Regions from separate parts of the Intrasporangium sp. DVR genome, predicted to be linked through region 3. Evidence: predicted binding sites of a transcription regulator. Region 3 holds the regulator's gene; each other region holds the start of a gene.
What was found. Region 3 encodes LexA, which represses DNA repair genes until DNA is damaged. Its sites were predicted from a motif close to TCGAACANNTGTTCGA; they were not measured.
Positions count from the first base shown of each region.

Region 1: ruvC (crossover junction endodeoxyribonuclease RuvC) is a predicted target of LexA. The motif match lies at 2,398-2,413, and genes of this name have one in related genera.
Region 2: ABWV20_RS09245 (HNH endonuclease signature motif containing protein) is a predicted target of LexA. The motif match lies at 1,800-1,815, and genes of this name have one in related genera.
Region 4: ABWV20_RS05820 (acetoacetate decarboxylase family protein) is a predicted target of LexA. The motif match lies at 1,344-1,359, and genes of this name have one in related genera.

Region 1 is NZ_BAABZW010000032.1:81,284-84,984, reverse strand. Features, by position in the region: gene ruvB (Holliday junction branch migration DNA helicase RuvB) at 81-1,184, opposite strand; gene ruvA (Holliday junction branch migration protein RuvA) at 1,181-1,786, opposite strand; gene ruvC (crossover junction endodeoxyribonuclease RuvC) at 1,783-2,367, opposite strand; gene ABWV20_RS18740 (YebC/PmpR family DNA-binding transcriptional regulator) at 2,536-3,294, opposite strand; gene pdxT (pyridoxal 5'-phosphate synthase glutaminase subunit PdxT) at 3,342-3,701, opposite strand, start outside.
Region 2 is NZ_BAABZW010000009.1:180,173-183,873, reverse strand. Features, by position in the region: gene ABWV20_RS09245 (HNH endonuclease signature motif containing protein) at 1-1,717, opposite strand, end outside; gene ABWV20_RS09240 (hypothetical protein) at 2,030-2,269, shown strand; gene ABWV20_RS09235 (energy-coupling factor ABC transporter permease) at 2,329-3,018, shown strand; gene ABWV20_RS09230 (PDGLE domain-containing protein) at 3,015-3,317, shown strand; gene cbiQ (cobalt ECF transporter T component CbiQ) at 3,322-3,701, shown strand, end outside.
Region 3 is NZ_BAABZW010000019.1:145,446-149,146, forward strand. Features, by position in the region: gene ABWV20_RS14620 (alpha/beta hydrolase) at 1-345, opposite strand, end outside; gene ABWV20_RS14625 (hypothetical protein) at 342-641, opposite strand; gene ABWV20_RS14630 (LysM peptidoglycan-binding domain-containing protein) at 918-1,286, opposite strand; gene lexA (transcriptional repressor LexA) at 1,502-2,245, shown strand; gene ABWV20_RS14640 (hypothetical protein) at 2,379-3,443, shown strand; gene ABWV20_RS14645 (Sir2 family NAD-dependent protein deacetylase) at 3,533-3,701, opposite strand, start outside.
Region 4 is NZ_BAABZW010000005.1:266,574-270,274, reverse strand. Features, by position in the region: gene ABWV20_RS05835 (4a-hydroxytetrahydrobiopterin dehydratase) at 1-229, shown strand, start outside; gene ABWV20_RS05830 (hypothetical protein) at 513-776, opposite strand; gene ABWV20_RS05825 (Hsp20/alpha crystallin family protein) at 891-1,322, opposite strand; gene ABWV20_RS05820 (acetoacetate decarboxylase family protein) at 1,565-2,542, shown strand; gene ABWV20_RS05815 (PH domain-containing protein) at 2,577-3,701, opposite strand, start outside.

The DNA.
Region 1 (3,701 bases), on a different contig from region 3:
CCGGTGTGCGGGTTTGTCAGACCGAGGGGAAGCTGTATGCCGCTCAGCTCGGTCACGTTTTGGCCGCGGTTGCGTCGGGGTCACGTCTCGAAGCGTCCGCCGGACGTCTCCTCCAGCGGAAGAGTGGCGGCCCAGAGGCCCTGGGCGTCGAGCGGAGCGGTCAGCCCCAGGTGCTGCCACGCCAGCGCCGAGGCCGCCCGCCCACGCGGGGTGCGGACCATGAAACCCTCGCGGACGAGGAAGGGCTCGGCCACGGTCTCCACCGTGTCGGGCTCCTCCCCCACGGCGACCGCGAGCGTCGACAACCCCACGGGGCCGCCGCTGAAGCGCCGGCAGAGGGCGTCGAGGACGGCCCGGTCGAGCCGGTCGAGGCCGCGCTCGTCGACGTCGAAGAGCGCGAGGGCCTGTCGGGCGGCAGCCTGGCTGACCCTGCCGTCACCGTGGACCTGAGCCCAGTCGCGCACCCGCCGCAGCAGACGGTTGGCGATGCGCGGGGTGCCTCGCGAGCGCAGCGAGATCTCGACGATGCCGTCCTCGTCCGCCTCGAGGTCGAGCAGGCGGGCCGACCGGTGCAGGATCGTCACCAGGTCGCTCGGGTCGTAGAAGTCGAGGTGGCCGGTGAACCCGAAGCGGTCGCGCAGCGGGGCGGGCAGCAGCCCGGCCCGGGTCGTCGCACCGACCACGGTGAACGGCGGCAGCTCGAGCGGGATCGCGGTGGCGCCCGGCCCCTTGCCGATGATGACGTCGACGCGGAAGTCCTCCATCGCGAGGTAGAGCATCTCCTCCGCGGCGCGGGACATGCGATGGATCTCGTCGAGGAAGAGGACCTCTCCCTCGGCGAGCGAGGAGAGGATCGAGGCGAGGTCGCCCGCGTGCTGGATCGCGGGCCCCGAGGTGATCCGGATGGGCTGCTCGAGCTCACTGGCGACGATCATCGCGAGCGTCGTCTTGCCGAGGCCCGGCGGCCCCGACAGCAGCACGTGGTCGGGTGGCGTGCCCCGCCGTTTGGCCGCCTTGAGCACGAGGCCGAGCTGGTCTCGCACCCTGGTCTGGCCGGGGAAGTCGTCGAGGCGCCGCGGCCGCAGCGCGGCCTCGACCTGCCGGTCGTCGGAGTCGCTGCGGGCGTCGACGATCCGCGCCGTGGCCTCGTAGGACTGGTCCCAGGCCTGCTCGTCGACGGTCATCGGCCCAGCTCCTGGAGGGCGGCTCGAAGCATCGCGGAGACGCTGGCGCCGTCAGCCGCCTGGGGGGCGACCCGGTCGAGCGCGTCGTCGGCCTGTCGCACCGTCCAGCCCAGGCCGACGAGCGCCTCGCGGACCTGCTCTCTCCACTGCTCGCCGTCCGTCCGGTGGGTGGTGACGCCCGGGGCACCCGTCGAGCCGCCCAGGGCGCCGAGCTTGTCGCGCAGCTCGAGGACGAGTCGCTCCGCGCCCTTCTTCCCGATGCCGGGGACCTTCGTGAGCGCCGCGATGTCGCTCGACCCGAGCGCCCGGCGCACCGACGTCGGGTCATGGACGGCGAGGAGGGCCAGGGCCAGCCGTGGCCCCACCCCGGACACCGTCTGCACGGTCTCGAAGACGTGCTTCTCGTCGTCCGTCGCGAAGCCGTAGAGCGTCAGCGAGTCCTCCCGCACCACGAGGGTCGTGGCGAGCTCCGCGGCCTGGCCGACGCGCACCGAGGCAGCGGTCGCCGGCGTCGTGTGGACGAGCATGCCCACCCCCCCGACCGCGACGACGACGGAGTCGAGGCCGGCCTTGAGGACGGTTCCGGACAGAGAGGCGATCATGGGCGAGGCACTCCAGCAGTCGTGGTTCGGCGGTTGCGGGTGGCGGCGGCTCGGGCAGCGACCACGGTCGAGGCGTGGGCCTCGGCGGCCTGCGCGAAGCGGCTCTGGGTGCCGCCTCGCCACACGTGGCAGATCGCCAGCGCCAGGGCGTCGGCAGCGTCGGCCGGCCGGGGTGGGCTGTCGAGTCCGAGCAGTCGCGTGACCATCGCGGTGACCTGCCGCTTGTCGGCCCGGCCGCTGCCGCTGACGGCGGCCTTGACCTCGGTGGGCGTGTGCAGGGTGACGTGGAGCCCTCGGCGCTCGGCGAGCATCATCACGATCCCGGTGCACTGGGCCGTGCCCAGCACGGTCGAGACGTTGGTGTCGGCGAAGACGCGCTCGATGGCGACGGCCTCCGGCTGGTGGCGCTCGAACCACAGCCGCAGCTCGTCCTCCAGGGCCACGAGCCGCCTCGGGGTCGGGTCGGTCGACGGGGTGCGGATGACCCCGACGTCGACGAGCGCGAGGCGCCGGCCGGGCAGACCGTCGACGACGCCGACGCCGCACCGCGTCAGGCCCGGGTCCACCGCGAGGACGCGCACGACCCACCTCCAGACTTGACCAGCTGCTGACCGAACACGTGTTCGGCTCAACCGTAGCGGCCCGCTCCCCCGGATCCGTGGAAGGCACGCCGCGCCCGGCCCCGCCCGGTGCTGGGACCGAGCCCAGCGGCATACGGCCTCAGTGGTGCCTGCCGACCGGGCTCGGCGTCACTCCTCGTTGTCGAGCTGCGCGAGGACGTCGTCGGGGATGTCGCCGTTGGCGTAGACGTTCTGGACGTCGTCGCTGTCCTCGAGGGCCTCGATGACCCGGATCATCTTCTTCGCGCCCTCGAGGTCGAGCGGGACCTGGAGGTTGGGCACCCAGGAGGCCTCCGCGGACTCGTAGTCGATCCCCGCGTCCTGGACGGCCTGGCGCACGGCGACGAAGTCGGTGGCCTCGGACACGATCTCCCACGTGTCGCCGTTGTCGTTGACCTCCTCGGCGCCCGCGTCGAGGACGACCTCGAGGATCTCGTCCTCGCTCCCGGCGTCCTTGGGCACGATGACGACGCCCTTGCGGTTGAAGACGTAGGCCACCGACCCGGGGTCGGCCAGCTGGCCGCCGTTGCGGGTCAGGGCCGTCCGCACCTCGGCCGCGGCACGGTTGCGGTTGTCGGTCAGGCACTCGATGAGGACGGCGACCCCGTTGGGCGCGTAGCCCTCGTAGGTGATCGTCTGCCAGTCCGCACCGCCCGCCTCCGCGCCGGAGCCACGCTTGACCGCCCGGTCGATGTTGTCGTTGGGGACCGAGGTCTTCTTGGCCTTCTGGATCGCGTCGTAGAGCGTCGGGTTGCCGGCCGGGTCGCCGCCGCCCTGCCGGGCAGCCACCTCGATGTTCTTGATGAGCTTGGCGAAGAGCTTGCCGCGCTTGGCGTCGATGGCAGCCTTCTTGTGCTTCGTGGTGGCCCATTTGGAGTGGCCGCTCATGCAGTTCCCTCGCGTTCCGTTTCCTGATGCGTTCGCCGGCTCGTGCCTCAGCGGCTGTGCTCGACGATCCTGACGAACTCGGCGTGGATCCGGCGATCGTCACCGACCTCGGGGTGGAAGGACGTCGCCATGAGGTTTCCCTGCCGAACCGCGACGATCCTACCGGCGGCGGCCCCGTGGCTCACGCGGGCGAGCACCTCGACCCCCTCGCCGACCTCCTCGACCCACGGGGCCCGGATGAAGACCGCATGCACCGACCCGTCGAAGCCGGCGTAGTCGAGGTCGGTCTCGAAGGAGTCGACCTGCCGCCCGAAGGCGTTGCGCCGCACCGTCATGTCGATCCCACCGAGCGTCTCCTGGTCGTCCCTGGCGTCGGCGATCCGGTCGGCGAGCATGATCATCCCCGC
Region 2 (3,701 bases), on a different contig from region 3:
GTGATGGGCGGGGTGATGGGCGGGGTGATGGTCGGGGTGATGGTCGGGGTGGGCGCGGTGATGGTCGGGGTGGTCGGGGGTCGTCGAGCGCTTCGCGGTAGTCCTTGGGGTAGGTGGTGTGGTCGCGTCCGGTGAGAGTGCGCCAGTGCAGGGCACGGGTGTGCTCGTGGTCGCTGGCGGGCGTGCAGGTCCACCAGTGGGTGGTCTTGAGGTTGTGGTGGGCGCGGTGCAGGGGCCCGAGGTTGCTGGTGGTGGTGGGCCCGTCGGGGTAGGGCTGGTGGTGGTCGAGGTCGCAGCGGTGCGCCGGAACCTGGCAGCCGGGGCCGCGGCAGTGCCCGTCGAGGGCGCGGACCTGCTCGATGATGGCGGGGGTGGGTCGGTAGCGGTCGGTGGACAGGTGCAGGGCCGCGCCCGTGACGGCGTCGACGCCGAGCCAGCGCCACTGCGAGTCGGGGGCGGTGATGATGGCACGGGCGTGCTCGGCGGTGACCCAGCCGTGGCCGGGGATCTCGCAGGCGGCGTCGCTGGCACCGGTGGCGACCTCGAACGGGACGACGATCCACACGGTCGCCGGAGGCGCCTCCGGGGTGCACGCGCACGGGCCGGCCTGCCCTGCGCGGCCGGGGAGCGGGTCCGGGCGCTGCGGCTGGCACGGCGACTGGTGGCCGCCGGGCCGGGGTGGGTCGTCGGGCCGGAGCGGGTCTGGCCGGAGCGGGTCGGGGCGAGGTCGATCGTCGGTGGTGGTGGGTGGTTCGGCGTGCTCGGCACAGGGACCGTAGGTGTGGCCCAGCAGGGCGTCGGTGGCCAGGTCGGAGCGCAGCTGATCAAGGGTGCGCGGGTCACCGGCGGCGCGCAGGGCGCGAGCCAGGGGCTCGATCCGCTCGAGGACGGCCACGGTGCGCTCGGTGCTGGTGGTGATCGTCAGGACGCCGGTGCCGTCCTCGTGCAGCTGCCCGTCAGCGCTGCGGCGGGCCAGCGCCTCGGCGCGACGGGTGCCCGGGTCGGCGGGCGCGTGGGAGGCGAGGACCCGCCGCAGCCGGCGCACGATGACCGCGTGAGTCGCACGGGACCCGTCGCGCATCGGGGCCAGGACCCGCTCGACGAGTGGGGCGATCGCGTCGTCGGGCAGGTTGCGGGCCTCGCCGGCGATCAAGGTGGCGTGGTGCAGCGACACGCTCCCGGCTGCCAGCCGGGCGAGCAGAGCCCGGTGCCGGCGCGGCGCCGCCCCCAGCCGGACCCGACGGGCGGCCTCGGCGGCCGGGACCGCCGTGGCCAGGGCGAGCTCGTGCACGACGAGCTGCTCGACGCTGACCGCGGCCTCGGCCCGCCCCTCCCTCGCGAAGCCGTCGGGAAGCTGCGACTCGTGCACCCGGTGCTGCTCGGCGACCACAGTGTGCAACGCGCCGTACGCGGCGACCAGCTGCGCGTCCAGCGTGGCCCGCTGCGCCTCCAGTGCCTCGATCTGCGCGACCAACGCGTCGGCCGCGCCCTGCAGCGACAACGCCTCGGACGACGGGTCCGTCTCAGGCCCGGCGCCGCCCCCCGCATCGCCCGCCGGCCAGGGGTGCCGGCCCGGCTCGAGGTGCCACGCGGCGCCGGTGACCCGCTCGACCTCCACCAGCTCCATCCGAACCGGACCCGGCTGTCCGGTCCCCAGGCCCGCACCGCGAGCGAGGACCCGCTCGAACGGGGAGAGCTGCGCACTGGCGTACGGCACGCGCGCCCCCTTCCTCCGCAGCCACGTCCGGGCTCGGGCCCCGGACCAGTCCCGGGGGACAACCCCGACGAACCACCCCAATTGGAACATCCGTTCGCACTCGGCGTCAACCACTTCTCGCGCCCTGTGGACAACGAATTACCTTGTGCCGCAACATGGTTCGTGCCCATTCGAGATCGCTCGCCCACGCTACCAGCGGCCACCGACACCACTCCCGGCCACGCGCCCGGGAGGCCGGTGGCGGAAGCGAGCCCAGCGGCATACGGCCTCGTTGGGGGTGACGCCGCGGACCTGAGCGGGTATGGACCACAGGTGAAGGACGACGCTCCTCCCCTGCCGGGCGCCGAGCGTGAACCAGGGCTCGACCTGGCCACCGCATCACTCGCCGCGCTGCGGGCCACCCTGCGCCTCATCGAGGACCGGATCAACGAGGAGCTCTCCAGCGGCGGCTACCGCCCGTCCCCGGGGCGCGTCGCCCGGCTGGCACGACTGAGGCGCCGGGAGCAGGACCTGCGCGCCGAGATCGCCCGTCGTCAGGCCCAACGCCCCTAGGCAGTCCACTACCGGACCGCCAGATGCGACCTCGTCGCATCTGGAACTAGACTCCAGGCATGCACGTGCCCGACGGCTTCCTCGACGTCCCGACCTCGCTGGCGACTGCAGCCGTCGCGACGGTCGGGGTCGCGGCAGCGCTCCGTGGCGCCCGACGCGACCTCGACGAGCGCACGACGCCCATCGCGGGACTCGTCGCCGTCTTCGTCTTCGCTGGGCAGATGATCACGTTCCCCGTCGGCGCGGGCACGTCCGGCCATCTCCTCGGGGGCACCCTCGCCGCGGTCCTCGCCGGACCCTGGCTGGCAACCCTGGCCCTGGCGGTCGTCCTCATCGTGCAGGCCTTCCTCTTCGCCGACGGAGGGATCACCGCCCTCGGCACCAATGTCGTCCTCATGGGCCTCGTCGGGGTCTGGGCCGGCTGGTTCGCCTTCCGCGTCGTCCGGACGCTCCTCCGTCGCTCGTCGGCCTCGATCACCGTCGCAGCAGCGGTCGGGGCGTTCGTCAGCGTTCCGGTGACCGCTGCCACCTTCGTCGCCCTCTTCGCGATCGGTGGACAGGTCCAGATCCCCGTCGGCTCGGTCCTCGCCGCCATGCTGTCGTGGCACGTCCTGATCGGCCTCGGCGAGGCTCTCATCACCGCCCTCGTCGTCGGGTCGGTCATGGCCGTCCGCCCCGACCTCGTCGCCGGCGCACGAGGCGTCGGCTCCGGGCAGCCACTCGAGATCCGGCAAGGCGCCTCAGCATGAGCCTGCGCCGCTTCGCCGTCATCGCGATCGCAGTGACCCTGCTCGTCGCCGGGGTGCTGTCCTGGTTCGCGTCGCGCAGCCCTGACGGGCTCGAGCACGTGGCCCGGGTCCTCGGCTTCGCCGAGACGGCGCAGCCGAGCGGCGCAGCCGGCAGCCCCCTCGCCGACTACCGGACCCAGGGCGTCGAGGACTCCCGGCTCTCGGGTGGGATCGCCGGAGTCCTGGGGGTCATCGTCACCGGCCTCCTCATGGGTGGGCTGGTCCTCCTCCTGCGGCGCCGCCACCCGGACCGGGACTGAGCCCGTGGGCGCCCCGCACGGCCACACCCTCCACTTCCACGGCCACTCCCCCGTCCACCGGCTCCCCGCGCACGCCAAGATCGTCGCCCTCGTCGGCTACGTCCTCGCGGTCGTGTCCACTCCGCGCGGGGTCTTCTGGCCGTATGCCGCCCACCTCCTCGCGCTCGCCGGTGCCGTCCTCCTCTCGCGGGTCCCGTGGCGGCACCTGGCGAGGCGACTCGTCATCGAGGTGCCGTTCGTCGTCTTCGCTGTCGTGCTGCCCCTCGTCGCGGCCGGACCGCGGACGGTGGTGGGCCCGGTAGAGGTCTCCCAGCCGGGCCTCGAGGCGGCGGCAGCGCTCCTGGCCAAGGGCACCCTCGGAGTCCTCGCCTCACTGCTCCTCGC
Region 3 (3,701 bases):
GAGGCCATCCGCGTCGGTCCAGGCGCCGCGGTGCTCGGCCAGCCGATCAGCTCGGCGGACCAAGCCGAGGCACGCTTCCATTCGTTCCGCGAGCCGGTGGAGCACCGAGGCGCTCACCCCGATCCGGGCCGCGAGGTCCCCCAAGACGGCCAGAGCCCGGGCTTGCGCCTCTGCGGCCGAGTCGGCCGCAGGACCCGTCCACGACCGGCGCACGGATCGCGCCCGCAACGCGGCGTCGGTCGCCCCGACCACGCGCCGCCGTTGGACCTCGAGCCGGTGTGCCACCTCGAGCACCAGCGCGGGGCGGAACGCCCTGATGTCGCGGACGGCAATCTGCCCGCTCATGACAGGTCACCGTGTCCGGAGAGCGCTCGCGTGGCGACCTGCTCGACCTCGGCGTACGCCTCCCCCGCGCCGGCCAGGTCAGCCTGGACACCGTGGAGTCCGAGCCGAGCACGCAGGAGCCGATCGGCCCACGCGGACCCGAGCTCCCGGATCGTCGCCGCAGTCAGGCCACCGGGAAACGCCCGCTGCAACGGCGCGAGCGCGCCCGGAACGTCCAGCCGGTCGAGCGCCCGACCTGCCTCCGCATAGTGCCCCGAGTCGCGAACCAACGCCTCGGGATCCACCCCAAACCTCATGTGCAGACTCCTCCCAGCCCCATCTCGTCGAGGCTAGGAAAGGGAGCCGAATCCGGCGTTCGACTTTTCCACAGGGAACTCGATCACCGGGTGCGCACGCACGGACGCCGCACCCCCGTCGCTCACGCGACCGAGATGCGGCGTCCCGGGTGCTCCGGCGGGGTCGAAGCGCCGGCGCACCAGCCGCTGATGGTGGAGCCAACGCGGCCGTCTTGGGAGAGGCTGGCTCAGCGCTCGGACGGAACCGAGCCGAGCGGCATATGCCTCATGAATTGTTCAGAGTTGAGGAATGACGATCGTCTGGCCCGCATGGAGGTGCGACGTGGAGAGGTTGTTGGCGAGCTGGAGCTCGACGACACCCTCAGCGATGGGCAGGTGCGGCAGCTGGCGCGACGCGATCTCGGAGAGTGTCTGACCCGCTTCGACGGTGATCGACTCGGGCCGCCCGGAGGCCGAGGCGAGCTGGCCGGCGACAGCCAGCGCGAGCCCGGCGAGGAGCAGGGCAACGAGGAAGGCGACGACCAAACGGCCCCGGCTCGTGAGCCGATAGGTGGGCTGGGCGACCGGCCGGACGAGCACGAGCCGCGGCCGAGGCGCCGGTGCCGGCCGGACCGGAACGGGAAACTCGAGAACCTGTGCGCCCATGGTGTCCTCCTCGGAGCGAACGGATGTTCGATAGAACGTCTGTACGAATTTCTAGCACGCGCGTTCGAAGATTGTCGAGCGACACGTCGAACATATGTTTGGCAAGTGTGTTCGAAGCGCCATAGGCTTCATCCACAACAGACACCACACCAGTCACCACCGACAGTGGCCGTTGTGACAGCCTGAGACGAGTCGCCACCAAGCAGCGCGTGAGCATGACGAAGGGGATCAGCATGGGCGTGACCGAGCTTCCGGACCGGGACAAGGGAGACCGGCTGACCGTCCGTCAGCGGCGCGTCCTGGAGGTGATCCGCAACTCGGTGGAGCGACGCGGCTATCCACCGAGCATGCGCGAGATCGGCGACGCCGTCGGCCTGTCCAGCCCCTCGAGCGTCTCTCATCAGCTGAACGCCCTCGTCGCAAAGGGCTACGTGCGCCGCGACCCCAACCGGCCCCGGGCCCTGGAGATCGTCTCCCCTGATGCCGGCGCCGAGCCCACCGGCCGCCGGGCCGGCCGGGCCTCCGCGTTCGACGGCCAGGTGACGCAGCACGACACCGAGACCGACTCAGGTGACGCCCGACCCGCGGCGGCCTACGTGCCGGTGCTCGGACAGATCGCGGCCGGCGTGCCGATCCTCGCGGAGGAGGTCGTCGAGGACGTCTTCCCGCTGCCGAAGCAGATCGTCGGCGAGGGCAACCTCTTCCTTCTCAAGGTCGTCGGCGACTCGATGATCGAGGCCGCCATCTGCGACGGTGACTGGGTCGTCGTCCGCCAGCAGCCCACGGCTGACAACGGCGACATCGTGGCGGCGCTGCTCGACAACGAGGCGACGGTCAAGACCTTCAAGCGCAGGGACGGCCACGTGTGGCTGTTGCCGCACAACCCTGACTTCTCCCCCATCGACGGCGACCACGCCACGATCCTCGGCAAGGTCACCGCGGTTCTGCGCCGGGTCTGAGCGGCCACTCCTCACGAGGCCGTCTGCCGCTGCGCGCTCCCACACGCCGGCTGGGTGACGCTCGCCGTGCGTATCACGCTGCGCCGCGCCAGACTCTGACCGTCACCAGGCCTGCACACTCGGGAGGGCAGTCATGAGGCAGTCGCACGAGGCCGCTGTGCTGAACACGTATCGCTACCTGCGGTTGGCAACGATCCCGCTCCTGCTCACGCTTCTCATCGCGGTGGCTCTGGAAACCTTCCGCGGCGAGCCGTGCCTCCTCGGGTCGATCAGCGCGTACTACCACACCCCCGCGCGGGGGGCCTTCATCGGCGGGCTGTTCGCCGTCGGTGCGTGCCTCATCGTCTACAAGGGCAACGACCCGCTCGAGGACGTGTTGCTCGACTTCTCGGGTTTCATGGCCTTCGTCGTCGCGCTCGTCCCGACCGTCGTCGACACCGGGTGCGGCTCCAAGTACCCCGTGCAGAACCTCGATCTCACCGCCGCTGCCGTGCGCAACAACATCACCACGCTCCTCATCGCCACGGCGCTGGCCGTGCTCGCCAAGTGGTTCCTCGTCCGCCGGGACCGTCGGCGCGCCACGAGCGCCCAGAAGGATCTCGAGCTCCCGATGCAGCCCGCCGACGAGGCTCCCACGCCGCTCAACGGTCAGGTGGCTCAGTGGGCACGGCGCGCATCATGGATCTGTCTGGTGATCCTCGCGGTCGAGCTCGGTCTCTTCCTCTTCTGGCCGGACACCTTCAAGGACGTGAGCCACGGCGTGGCCGCGATCACCATGGTGCTGGGTGTCATCGGCGTCATGATCGCCAACGCTCGTGGCCTCAGCCAGGCCGAGCAGGAGTCCGATGAGCTCCGCTCCGCACCGACTCCACCAGGAGGGCGGGAGCCTGAGCAGGGGCCGCGCGCCTGGGTCAACCGGTACAGCCTGGTCGCAGCCGTCATGGTGGCCCTGATCGGCGTGACGGTCGTCCTTCACCTGGTGGGCCTGACCGGGGACTACGTCATCCTCATCCTCGAGGTCGTGGTCATCCTCAGCTTCCTGGTCTTCTGGGGTCTGCAGACGGCCGAGCTGTGGGACCACCCGACCCGCGAGGACAAGATGATCGAGGAGCGGCACGCGAAGGCCGCACCGAAGGTCATCCCCTTCGAGCGCTTCGCTGCGCCCGATCGCCCGGCGAGCGAACGCCGAGTGCCCTAGTCACAAGGCTGTCGCACTGACCCGTCTGGCAGGTCAGTGCGTCAGCCTCGGGCTGGTCAGCCTTCGATGCAGCTGGCCTGCCACGAAAGTCAGCGTTCGTGACCGAGCGCCGCCACCAGGGCGTTCAGCGTGGGTCCGAGAGGTGCGTGCAACCGGATCGTCGCGTCGGCGTCACCCCGGGTCGCCGAGCGGGTCACGATCGCGACGGGCACCCCGCTCCGGGCGGCGTGCCGCACGAAGCGGTAGCCGCTCATGACC
Region 4 (3,701 bases), on a different contig from region 3:
GAAGGGCCGGGTGCCGCTGCTGTGGTTCCAGGACACGGACGCCCACCGGACACCACGTCAGAGGTTCCACCTCGACGTCTGGGTGCCGCACGACATCGCCGAGGAGCGGATAGCGGCCGCTGTGGCGGCCGGGGGGCAGGTCGTGGACAACGACAACGCTCCGTCCTTCGTCGTCCTCGCCGATCCGGACGGCAACCGTGCCTGCGTCTGCACCTGCCTCGACCGCTGACCGCGGCACCTCAGGCCCTGCCGGGCACCGCGATCCGGCTGCAGACGTGAGCGCTTCGCCCAACTCGAGTGGCCCCGCTCTCCACAGGCCCCGCGACCACGTCCACTCGAGTGGCCCCGCTCTCCACAGGCCCGGCGACCACGTCCACTCGAGTGGCCCCGCTCTCCACAGGCCCCGCGACCACGTCCACTCGAGTGGCCCGCTCATCCCCAGCCCTTCGCCGGGCGGCAGGGTGAGCCTGAACGGGCGTGCGGCCCGCGAAGGACCTGACGATCCGCAACCGCTACGTCGGCGTCTCGGTCGTCCCCGCGCGGGTGCCGGTCCCACCCCCAGGACGCAGCTCCGGTGTGGACTCCCGCTTCTTGGGTGAGGGACGGCTCGGCAACGGCAGGACGATGAGCCCGGCGCCGGCCAGCTGCAGGAGGTGGGCCCACCAGCCCTGTCCCCACCACACGGCTGAGAGCACGAGGAGCACCAAGCCGAGCGCGGCGAAGAGACGGTAGCGGCGGCTGTGCAGCGCCTCACGGAACGTGGCTGAACGCAGCACGGGCCCTCCTGGCTCGAGGTGAAGGGGCTCATCGTAGCTGCCGGGCGCGGGGAGGGCCCGGCCTCGGCATGAGGTCGGGCCCTCGCCTTCTCGGCGGTCAGGTCAGCATCGTGATCAGCTCGCCTGGCTCTCGATCGCTGCCTTCTTGTCGTCGGTGTGCGAGACGGAGATCTTGCGCGGCTTGGCCTCCTCGGCGACGGGGATCGTCAGCGTGAGGACGCCGTTGCGGTAGTCCGCCTGGATGTCGTCGAGCGCCAGCCCGCGGCCCAGCGACAGCTGCCGGGCGAACGTGCCGGTCGGCCGCTCGTGGGACAGCCAGCGGACGTCGTCGAGGTTCTCCCTCATCCGCTCGGCGCGCACCGTGAGCGTGCGGTCCTCGACGTCGATGTCGATCGAGCCCGGGTCGACGCCCGGGAGGTCGATCTGTGCGATGAAGGTCTCACCGCGGCGGTAGAGGTCCATCGGCATGGGGCCCGGCGTCGCCGTGCGGAACCCCTCGCCGAAGAGTCGGTCCATCTCCCGGAACGGGTCGAAGGTCCTGGTCATGTGAGTGTCACTCCTCTGAACTCGAACTGCTGCTCGGCAGCGAGCCGGGCAGACGCACCTTTCTTGAGTGGTAACGACTCAACTTTGCACCGAATTCCCGCTCGCCGTCAAGCCCCCAACGAGGGCAGGACGTTCGCCTCTTCTCGCGGCTTCGGGAGCGCCCGATGGTGGACACACGGTGGCCTCCAGAGGACGCAGCCCCCTGCTGGCCAGTCATGCCCGAGGCACAAGGGGGAACGACGATGGCATCGTGGCGTCTGACCACTCGGAGGCGCTCCGAGGACTTCCAGTCCTGGGCCGGTCGTGGCCCCGTGTGGGACCTGGACGGGGTCGGCCTCCGCGCCCCCGTCTTCTATCACCGCGCCGACCTCTTCGAGACCATCCATCTCGCATCCTTGGACGCGGTGCAGGACGTTCTCCCATCGGACGACCTGTATCCCGTTCGATGGTTCGACGGCCGCGCACTCGTCCTGCTCGCGGCCTACCGCTATCAGCACGTCTCCGCCGAGGACGCCCGCGGTGCTCGGCAGCTTCTCACTCCCTACGGGGAGATCAGCGTGGCCGTGGTCGTGACCCGTGGGAAGCCCCGGCGCCGGGGACTCGGTCTGGTCCAAGCCATGATCAGTGGCGGCGGTGGCTTCATCCTCGACCTGCCGGTCACGACCAAGCAGGCCTGTGACGGGGGACGGACCGGCTACGGCCTTCCCAAGTTCGTGGCCGACATGGACTTCACTGAAGAACCCGGGCGTCGGAAGGTCGTCCTGAGCGAGGGTGAGACGCACATCCTCACCCTCGAGGTCCGGACCGGGGGTCCCGTCCTGGCAGACCATGCGCCCGTCACGGCGTACTCGGTGCAGCGGGGCCGGCTGATCGAGACCGTCGTCCCGGTGTCGGGACACCGGCAGTCCAGAAGGGGAGCGGGCTCCGGGCATCTCCTCCTCGGACGGCACCCGGTTGCGGACCGGCTCCGCACCCTCGAGGTCGTCGCGGAGCCGTTGGCCGTGACGAGCTACCTCGACGCCAGCTTCATCCTCCCCGTGGGCACACCGGTGGGGCCGGCGCGGGACTACGTCGGCCATCTCGGCCGGGACCGTGGACGCGGACGTTTCACCCTGTCATATCCCGGGACGGGCCCGATCGACCTCTACCGCATGCCTGGTCGGGTCGACCAGGTCCCAGCCACCGTGGGTGTTCAGCAGGGGCAGAGGGCGCACGCCTGAGCTGGAGGACGGAACGGCGGTCGACGTCCGGCCGTCAGCTGAACTGACGGGGCAGCTCGGGCGTCACCTCGTCGATGAGCTCGTAGGCCCGGTCCGGTGTCAGGTCGACGAGGTCGTAGTGCTGCCGACCGGCCGCCGTCGTCGCGATGAGGGTCACGACGCCGACGCGACGCTGGAAGAAGGACTGCCGGACCGTCCAGCCGATGACCCCGGGGCGGGCCAGGACGGCTCGCCGCCGGTCGAACGACCCGCTGCGGCTGACGAGGTGGCGTGCGGTGACCAGATGTCCCAGACCGCGGTACCGATCGCGGCCGAGGAACCAGGAGCCCACCAACAACGGGAGGGCGAACCAGAGCGGCCAACCGGGCCAGTCACGCAGCAGCCACCCGGCCGTCAGAACCGTCACCAGGACGCTGGGCAGGAGCAGGGCCCGCGTGAGGCGGCGCCGGCGCGCGGCCGGACCGTGCGGGAGCAGCGCTGCCGAGACGGCCTCGGCGTCCCCGGTGATGGCGGTCGCGACGGCCTCGACGACGCCCACGGGTGCGGGTGGGGCGAGCCAGTCGGAACCACCCCCGGCCTCACCCTGGAGCCCGGTGCTCACCGCCTTGAGGCGCCGGCCCCCGGCCAGGCGCAGGCCGAGCTGCTCACCGACCTCGACGCCTCGCACGCGGGTGTGGTCGATCCCGACCTCCCGGCTGGTGAGCAGGCCACGACGGGTGTGCAGGCTGCCGGTGTGGTTCCGGCGCAGGCGGAAGCCCCAGAAGGACAGGACGTACGCACCCACGGCGAGGAGCGAGACGATGAGGATGACGCCGAGGACGTCGACCCACCAGGCCAGCTCGCGAACCCAGTCGGCGCCCGACTCGTAGAGGTCGCCCTGCTCGTAGACCCGTCCGAGCCCCTGGCTGACGAAGCCGAAGATGGCGGCCGCGGTGCCGATACCGGTCATCGTGAACGGCGCGAACCTCACCCAGGTCGGGTCGAGCCGCACCAGCTCCTCGTCCGCCGCGGCGGCCTCGGTCGCGGGCTGGGGCGCGGGGGCCTCGAGGTCGACAGCGGGGCCGGTCGGGGCGGGCAGGGCGTCCAGGGCCGGGTCGACCGGCTGAGCGCGGTGGAGCAGCTCGGCGCGGAGATGACGGCCCTCCTCGACGCCGAGCGA